DNA from 4 places in the Janthinobacterium sp. JC611 genome. Region 4 is predicted to be linked to each of the others. Evidence: predicted binding sites of a transcription regulator. Region 4 holds the regulator's gene; each other region holds the start of a gene.
What was found. The regulator sigma-54, encoded in region 4, starts transcription at its own class of promoters, with help from an activator protein. The targets are predictions, from matches to a motif close to TGGCANGNAANCTGCTTT.
Positions count from the first base shown of each region.

Region 1: a site for sigma-54 is predicted at 1,097-1,114, ahead of prpB (methylisocitrate lyase). Genes of this name have one in related genera too.
Region 2: a site for sigma-54 is predicted at 819-836, ahead of adh (aldehyde dehydrogenase). Genes of this name have one in related genera too.
Region 3: a site for sigma-54 is predicted at 1,398-1,415, ahead of J0O65_RS22185 (circularly permuted type 2 ATP-grasp protein). Genes of this name have one in related genera too.

Region 1 covers NZ_JAFLJN010000021.1:564,263-566,451, forward strand. Annotated here, with positions in the region: gene prpC (bifunctional 2-methylcitrate synthase/citrate synthase) at 1-70, opposite strand, end outside; gene prpB (methylisocitrate lyase) at 147-1,034, opposite strand; gene J0O65_RS16960 (hypothetical protein) at 1,400-1,648, opposite strand; gene J0O65_RS16965 (hypothetical protein) at 1,761-1,997, opposite strand; gene J0O65_RS16970 (MBL fold metallo-hydrolase) at 2,179-2,189, shown strand, end outside.
Region 2 covers NZ_JAFLJN010000056.1:9,761-11,949, reverse strand. Annotated here, with positions in the region: gene J0O65_RS25245 (beta-propeller fold lactonase family protein) at 1-584, shown strand, start outside; gene adh (aldehyde dehydrogenase) at 923-2,189, shown strand, end outside.
Region 3 covers NZ_JAFLJN010000034.1:383,701-385,889, forward strand. Annotated here, with positions in the region: gene J0O65_RS22185 (circularly permuted type 2 ATP-grasp protein) at 1-1,362, opposite strand, end outside; gene J0O65_RS28280 (sensor histidine kinase) at 1,498-2,189, opposite strand, start outside.
Region 4 covers NZ_JAFLJN010000015.1:10,384-12,572, forward strand. Annotated here, with positions in the region: gene lptB (LPS export ABC transporter ATP-binding protein) at 1-241, shown strand, start outside; gene J0O65_RS11020 (RNA polymerase factor sigma-54) at 246-1,724, shown strand; gene hpf (ribosome hibernation-promoting factor, HPF/YfiA family) at 1,794-2,153, shown strand.

The DNA of each region.
Region 1 (2,189 bases), on a different contig from region 4:
TGCCGGCGGTGACGCCGGACAGGGCGACGGATTTTTTAGGCTTGAAAGTGGCGGCTTGCGGTGCGTTCATTGATTTCTCCAAAAATTGACTAGTCTCGGTTGCGTCACTGCGGGGCCGGCATGCGGCCCCTGCTTCTTTACTTTTCTTATTTCTTTTGCGCGGCGAACAGCGCGTCGAGCTTTTGCTCGAAGTCGTGGTAATTGATCGATTCATACAGCTCCATGCGCGTCTGCATGGTGTCGACGACGTTCTTTTGCGTGCCATCGCGGCGCAGCGCGCGGTAGACGTTGTCGGCCGCCTTGTTCATGGCGCGGAAAGCCGACAGCGGGTACAGGGCCAGGCCCACGTGGGCGCTGCGCAGTTCGTCCAGGGTGAACAGCGGCGTGGCACCGAATTCCGTGATGTTGGCCAGAATCGGCACGTTGACGGCCTTGGCGAACGTGGCGTACATCTCCAGGTCGGTGATGGCTTCCGGGAAGATCATGTCGGCACCGGCTTCCACGCAGGCGACGGCGCGCTCCAGTGCCGCTTCCAGGCCATCGACGGCCAGCGCATCGGTACGCGCCATGATGACGAAGTTCGGGTCCGTGCGCGCGTCGACGGCCGCCTTGATGCGGTCGACCATTTCTTCCTTGCTCACGATTTCCTTGCCCGGACGGTGGCCGCAGCGCTTGGCGCCCACCTGGTCTTCGATGTGCAGGCCGGCAGCGCCGAACTTGATCATCGATTTCACCGTGCGCGCCACGTTGAAGGCGGAGGAACCGAAGCCCGTGTCGGCATCGACCAGCAGCGGCAGGTCGCACACGTCGGTGATGCGGCGGATGTCGGTCAGCACGTCGTCCAGGCTGGAAATGCCCAGGTCGGGCAAGCCCAGCGAGCCGGCCGCGACGCCGCCGCCGGACAGGTAGATGGCCTTGTAGCCGGCGCGCTTGGCCAGCAAAGCGTGGTTGGCGTTGATGGCGCCGACGACTTGCAGCGGGGATTCTTCCTGGACGGCCTTGCGGAACGCGGCACCTGCGGAGTATTGAGTCATGTGTTCACCTTATGGGTTTCGGATGGTCGCGAATGTTTCACGGAGTGGCTATGAACATGGGTATTGCAAATGCCGTGCCAGGCCGGCGCGGCGCGGCGGAAAACCCGTGGCGGCAGAGTGAAAACAGGGGATAAAGGGCCAGCCAGCGCCGCTCCAGGACTGTTCCGCCAGGGAACAGCGAAGTCACGTTTAACCCGCACAATGTTTCATTTTTGTTTCAATATTTCATTTTGAAACATCGTATTGAAACATGCAACACAGCTGGCGGGCAAGGAGGCAGGCAGGCCGACGTGCTGCCGGTCGCGCGCAAAAAAACAGCCGGCGGATGCCGGCTGCGGGAACACAATGAATGAAGGAATAAAGAACTACGCCAGCCGCACCAGCGGGTTGGCGATGATGTTGTCGATCTGGCGCACGGCTTCCTCGCAGGCGGCGGCAATGGCGCCGTCCTCGTCATCGCGCACGAATTGCATGGTCGAGCCTTCGAACACTTCCAGTCCTTCCGCGGTGGCGCGTTCGATGTCGCAACTGGCCGACCATTTGCCGTCGGTGGTGGGCACGGCCAAGGGAACGATTTCCCAGCCTTTATAGTGAATTTTTGAACTGCTATCCATGGGGTGCCTCCTTCGTGACTGACTCAATAGTGGAAATCGTAGCATGAAGCGCCGCAGGCGGCGACGAGTTTCACGCGCCGCGTCGCAATCAGGCTAAACGATTTACGCTGGCTCAAGGACGCAGCAGATTATCCACTTCCGTCCTGGCCACTTCCAGGCCGGCCGTGCAAGCCGTCTCGGGCGCAGCATAACCACCCAGGGTGCGGCTGCGCGTGATCGCCCGCGCCTCGGACTCACCGTCGCGCTGCAGGCGGTAGGTAAAATCCCAAAGATCGTCGTTATCTTTTTGCGGGGTCACGGAAATCGTAAAACCACGGTACTGTTCGCTTCGTGCAGTGATATCGTTCATGAATTCCTCCTTGGAAAAATGAGGTTACCATGCTGCAAGCGGCAGGGTGCGCACGACTGTGACGGGCGCTTATCTGTTTTTTGCATGTCAAATGTCAATTTGCAACATTTTTTCAGCGAACTCTGGCGCTATAATGCCTTTCCCAGTCCCGTCCATCCCTTGCCCGTTCCTTGCCGCCGTGATGACTCCACA
Region 2 (2,189 bases), on a different contig from region 4:
TGCTTGATGGTCAGTCGGGCACCTTGCTCGCCGACATCAAGGTACAGGGACGCAATCCGGAACATGCCGTCTTCAGCCCGGATGGGCGCTGGCTGCTGGTCAGCGCGGAGGAGGCCGAGCAAGTCGATGTCATCGATGTGGCGCAACGCCGGCAGGTGGCGTCCATCGCCGTGGGATTGCGTCCGCGCGGCATCGGTTTCAGTCCGGATTCGGGCCGCGCCTACGTGGCGTGCGAACTGGTCAACGCCGTCTACGTGATCGATATGGCCGCGCGCAAGGCGATTGCCACCATTCCAGCCGGCAAGAATGCGAATGGCATCGTGGTCCATCCCAGCGGCAAGCAAGTATATGTCTCGAATGGCATCGATGGCACGGTGATGGTGATCGATACGGCCAGCAACAAGGTGACGGCCACCATAGCCGTCGGCAAGCGCCCGTGGAATATGGCCATCACGCCGGACGGCGCCAAGCTGTACGTGGCCAATGGCCGCTCGAACAGCGTGTCCGTGATCGACACGGCCAGCGCGCGGAAGGTGGCCGATATTGCCGTAGGCGAATTGCCATGGGGCGTGGTGATTCGGTAGTGATACGGGAGCGGGTGTTCCAGTCTGGTACACCTGTTCCATTGTGCAGCGGCGCAGGGGCGCAGCAGCAGGGCTGGCCCGGATTGGAACAGGAGGCCGCCACCCTGTTCAAAACGCCAACAGCCGAACGCCTGCCTTTCATGCCCCGCGCATGCGCCGAAAAGCGCGCCGGGATTGACGCCACGCCCTTGTAACAAGGGTAAAACCGGCTAAATTTGTCGTGAGACGGCGAGCTGGCACGGCATTTGCGGAAGACTCCGTGTACTCACCCCATCTGTACCAGGACGTTTGATTTTAATTAACGCAGTTCCATTCTAATTAACCCGATAGAGGACGACATGAATCTCGCAGACATCAGCAAACTGGGCGTCGCCAATCCCTTCAAACAACGCTATGACAATTACATCGGCGGCAAATTCGTTGCACCAGTAAAAGGTGAATACTTCCCCAACATCACGCCCATCACGGGCTTGCCGTTTTGCGAAATCGCCCGTTCCACGGCGGAAGACGTCGAGCTGGCGCTCGATGCCGCGCATGCCGCCAAGGATGCCTGGGGCAAGACCTCACCTGCCGAGCGCGCCAATATCCTGAACCGCATCGCCGACCGCATCGAACAGAACCTGAGCCTGATCGCCACGGCGGAAACCATCGACAACGGCAAGCCGATCCGCGAAACGATGAATGCCGACATTCCGCTGGCCATCGACCATTTCCGTTACTTCGCCGGTTGCATCCGCGCCCAGGAAGGTTCCGTCGCGCAAATCGATGCGGAAACCTATGCCTATCACTACCACGAGCCGCTGGGCGTCGTGGGCCAGATCATTCCGTGGAATTTCCCGATCCTGATGGCCGTGTGGAAACTGGCGCCAGCCCTGGCCGCCGGCAATTGCGTCGTGCTGAAGCCGGCCGAACAGACGCCCGCTTCCATCATGGTGTTGGTCGAGCTGATCGGCGATCTGCTGCCGCCGGGCGTGCTGAACATCATCAACGGTTTCGGCCTGGAAGCGGGCAAGCCGCTGGCGTCGAGCAAGCGCATCGCCAAGATCGCCTTCACGGGCGAAACGGGCACGGGCCGCTTGATCATGGGTTATGCGGCGCAAAACCTGATTCCCGTCACCCTGGAGCTGGGCGGCAAGTCGCCGAACATCTTTTTTGAAGACGTGATGGATGCGGACGACGAGTATTTCGACAAGTGCCTGGAAGGTTTTGCCATGTTCGCGCTGAACCAGGGCGAAGTGTGCACCTGCCCATCGCGCGTGCTGATCCAGGAATCGATCTACGAAAAATTCATCGAACGGGCCCTCAAACGCGTGGCCGCCATCAAACAGGGCAACCCGCTCGACTCGTCCACCATGATCGGCGCGCAAGCGTCGCAGGAGCAGCTGGAAAAAATCCTGTCCTACCTCGACATCGGCCGCCAGGAAGGCGCCGAAGTACTGGCCGGCGGCGAGCGCAACACGCAGGCGGGCGACCTGGAAGGCGGCTACTACGTGCTTCCGACGGTGTTCAAGGGCAATAACAAGATGCGCATCTTCCAGGAAGAGATTTTCGGGCCCGTCGTGTCCGTGACCACCTTCAAGGATGAGGCCGACGCGCTGGCGATTG
Region 3 (2,189 bases), on a different contig from region 4:
ACCTTCACCGAGGGCGACGCGGGTCAGCCCGCCGGGCACCATGGAGATCGTCTTGCCGGACAGCACGAACGGGCGCAGATCGATGTGGCGCGGCGCGATGCCGGCATCCACGTACGTGGGGCAGGCGGACAGGGCGAGCGTGGGCTGGGCGATGTAGCCGCCCGGGTTGGCCAGCAGGCGCTGGCGGAAGTCCTCGATCTGCGCGGTGCTCGACGCCGGGCCCACCAGCATGCCGTAGCCGCCCGCGCCATGCACTTCCTTGACCACCAGTGTCGGCAAATTGGCCAGCACGTAGGACAGGTCGGCCGGTTTGCGGCACTGATAGGTTGGCACGTTGTTGAGGATCGGTTCCTGCGACAAATAAAACTTGATCATGTCGGGCACGAACGGGTAGATCGACTTGTCGTCGGCCACGCCCGTGCCGATGGCGTTCGCCAGGGTGACTCTTCCTGCGCGATACACGGACAGCAGGCCCGGCACGCCCAGCGAGGAGTCGGAGCGGAAGGCCAGCGGGTCGAGGAAATCGTCGTCGACCCTGCGGTAGATCACGTCGACGCGCTTGGGGCCGCGCGTGGTGCGCATGTACACGGAATTGTCGTTGACGAACAAATCCTTGCCCTCGACCAGTTCCACGCCCATTTGCTGGGCCAAAAACGCATGTTCGAAGTAGGCGGAGTTGTACATGCCGGGCGTCATGACGACGACCGTCGGGTCATCGACGCCCATCGGTGCGACGGAGCGCAGGTTGTCGAGCAGCATGTCCGGATAGTGGTCGACGGGGGCGATGCGGTTGCGGGCGAACAGTTCCGGGAACAGCCGCATCATCATCTTGCGGTCTTCCAGCATGTAGGATACGCCGGACGGCACGCGCAAGTTGTCTTCCAGTACATAGAATTCGCCCTGGCCGGCGCGCACGATATCGACGCCGGCGATGTGGGCGTAAATATCGGAGGCGACGGCGATGCCCTGCATTTCCGGGCGATACTGTGCATTCTTGTAGATTTGCTCGGCGGGAATGATGCCCGCCTTGATGATGTTTTGCTCATGATAGATATCATGGATGAACATGTTCAAGGCTTGCACGCGTTGCACCAGGCCCGTTTGCATCTGCGCCCATTCGGCGGCGGGGATGATGCGCGGGATGGTGTCGAACGGAATCAGGCGTTCCGTGCCGGCATCGTCGCCATACACGGCGAAGGTGATGCCGACCCTGCGGAACGTCAGGTCGGCTTCGGCCCGCTTGCGGGCGATGGTCTCCGGGGATTGCTGCGCCAGCCAATTGTCAAATTCACGATAGTGTTCACGTACCTTGCTGTCCGTACCCACTTCATCCGCAGTCATTTCATTGAAAAAATTTGCCATGTTGTGATTTCCCTTGAGCCGTGTCTATGCATAGCTCAGCAGGAAGCGTGCCAGTCGGCTGATGGGCGGAAAGTGCAATAATGACCACTTTTGTGGCGTTCACCGCTTAGGTGCACCGCTTTGGTGCGCGCGGCGTCAGTTTCTGGGGCTATCGGCCGCAGGTACGAAGGGCCGGCAATCGATGGGCAAGTCGAGGATGAAGGTGGTGCCCGCTTGCGGCGAACTGTCGACGGCCACGCTGCCGCCGTGGCTTTCGGCCACGTTCTGCACGAAGGGCAGGCCGATGCCCCAGCCGGGCGCGGGCGCGTGGTTGTCGCGCCGCAGGTAGTCGAAGATGCGCGCCATCTGCTCCGTGGCGATGGCATGGCCACGGTTATGGACGGTGAGTATCATGCGCTCGTGGGCGTGCGCCACGTGCACGGCGATGGGGCTGTCGTCGCCATATTTGACGGCATTGCTGACCAGGTTTTCCAGCGCGCGGCGCAGCGAGTTCTCGCACCACCAGCCCGTGACGGTCTGGCCAGTGACCTTGCAGCGGTCCGCATGCTGCAGGTTGACCTGGCCGCACACGGCTTGCGCCAGCGGCAGGATGTCGAACTGGCTCAAGGCCAGCGGCAGGCGCTGGCCCCGCTGGTAGCTGAGGGTATCGAGCAATTCCTCGATCATCGCGTCGAGGCGCTTGCTGTGTTCGCCGATCTTGCGTGCCAGCTCTTGCACCTTGGCCGGATCGGCTTGCCGCTGCAACAACTGGGCGCTGGTGGCGATGACGGACAAGGGGTTGCGCATGTCGTGCGACAGGCCGGCGGCGATGCGGCGCCGGAAACTTT
Region 4 (2,189 bases):
CGAACCGTTCGCCGGCGTCGATCCGATCGCCGTGATCGAGATCCAGCGCATCGTGCGCTTCTTGAAGGAGCGCAATATCGGCGTGCTGATCACCGATCATAATGTGCGCGAGACGCTGGGTATTTGCGACCGTGCCTACATCATCAACCAGGGCTCGGTACTGGCGTCGGGACGCCCCGACGACATCATCGCGAACGAGTCGGTACGCCGGGTCTATCTGGGCGAACACTTCCGCATGTAAGCCAATGAAACAATCATTGCAGCTGCGCACTTCGCAGCACCTGGCACTGACGCCGCAGTTGCAGCAATCGATACGCCTGTTGCAATTGTCTACCCTGGAATTGCACCAGGAGTTGGAGCAATTGCTGACGGACAATCCCTTGCTCGAACGCCTCGACGATCCGCTCGACCGTTCGCTGCGCCTGCTGTCCGACGGGGCCTTGAGTTCCACGGCCGCGCCGGCCGAAGCGCCGCCCCAGCCGCCAGGCCAGGAGGCGCCCGCGGCGCCGGCCGAAGCGGAGGCGTTTGACGGCGAGGCCGGTGACGGCCCGGCCGCTGCGGACGGCGGCGACAGCGACTGGAGCGAGGCGAGCCGGGGCAAGGCGCCCGACGACGAAGATTCGCGCCCGCAACTGGAGGCCCATCACTGCACCCTGCGCGAGCACCTGATGGAGCAGATGCGCGTGACGGTGCTCGAATTGCGCGACCGCGCGCTGGTCGAGCTGATCATCGATGCGCTCGACGACAATGGCTACCTGGAAGAGTCGCTCGACGACATCCTGGCGCGCCTGCCGGAAGAGCTGGAAATCGACGCCGACGAGATGCGCACGGCCTTGTCGCTACTGCAAAGTTTCGATCCGCCCGGCGTGGGCGCGCGCAATGCGTCCGAATGCCTGGCCCTGCAAATCAAGCGCTTGCCGCACGTTGCCATGGTGACGCGGCGCATGGCCCTCGTCATCGTGGAAAAGCACCTGGCCTGGTTTGCCCAGCGCGACTTCAACAAGCTGAAAAAAGCCCTCGATTGCGACGATGAAGACTTGCGCGAGGCGCAGACGGTGATTCGCCAGTGCAATCCGCATCCGGGCGCCGTATTCGCCTCGGACGTGTCCGATTACGTGGTGCCTGACGTCGTCGTCAAGCGCGCGCGCAATGGCTGGCAAGTGACCCTGAACAACGACGTCATGCCGCGCCTGCGCGTCAACGCCATGTACGCCAACCTGCTCAAGCAGGGCAAGGGCGAGGGCGCCATGGGCGCGCAGTTGCAGGAAGCCAAGTGGCTGATCAAGAACATGCGCCAGCGCTTCGACACGATCCTGCGCGTGGCGCAGGCGATAGTAGAAAGACAAAAGAACTTTTTCTCGCATGGGGCCGTTGCCATGCGTCCCCTTGTGCTCCGTGAAATAGCTGATACACTGGGTTTACACGAGAGTACTATCTCGCGGGTAACAACTCAAAAGTACATGCTGACCCCGCACGGCATGTTCGAGTTGAAATATTTCTTTGGTAGCCACGTCGCCACCGAAGCGGGGGGCGAAGCGTCATCGACGGCGATACGGGCATTGATCGTGCAACTGACAGGAGCAGAAGACCCTAAAAATCCTTTATCCGACAGTAAGATTGCGGACATGCTGGGGGAACAAGGCATGGTGATTGCGCGACGTACTGTTGCCAAATACCGGGAAGCATTAAAAATTCCGCCAGTGAGCCTGCGTAAGTGTTTGTAAGTTTTTTTCGGTTCCTCTGCGGGCCGGATACGATGGACCGCACGAACCCGATCATCTTTAGGAGTGTGTATGAATCTCACCATCAGCGGACATCATCTCGAAGTGACACCAGCCATCCGTGAATACGTACAAACGAAACTGGAGCGCGTGAAACGTCATTTCGATCAAGTCATCGATATCGCCGTGATTCTGACCGTGGATAACCTCAAAGAGAAAGAAAAACGTCAAAAGGCCGAAGTCAACCTGCGTCTGAGTGGCAAAACTGTCTATGTAGAAAGCTTGGCGCACGACCTGTATGCCGCCATCGATACCCTGATCGACAAGCTGGACAGGCAAGTGATGAAGTACAAAACCAAAGTGCAAGGGCACGGTAAAGAGGCGATCAAGCATCTGCCAGACAGCTCGGAAGAAGAATTCGCCGCCGCCTGAGCGGGCCGCGACTTTCAACTGGCTGTGATCAACTAA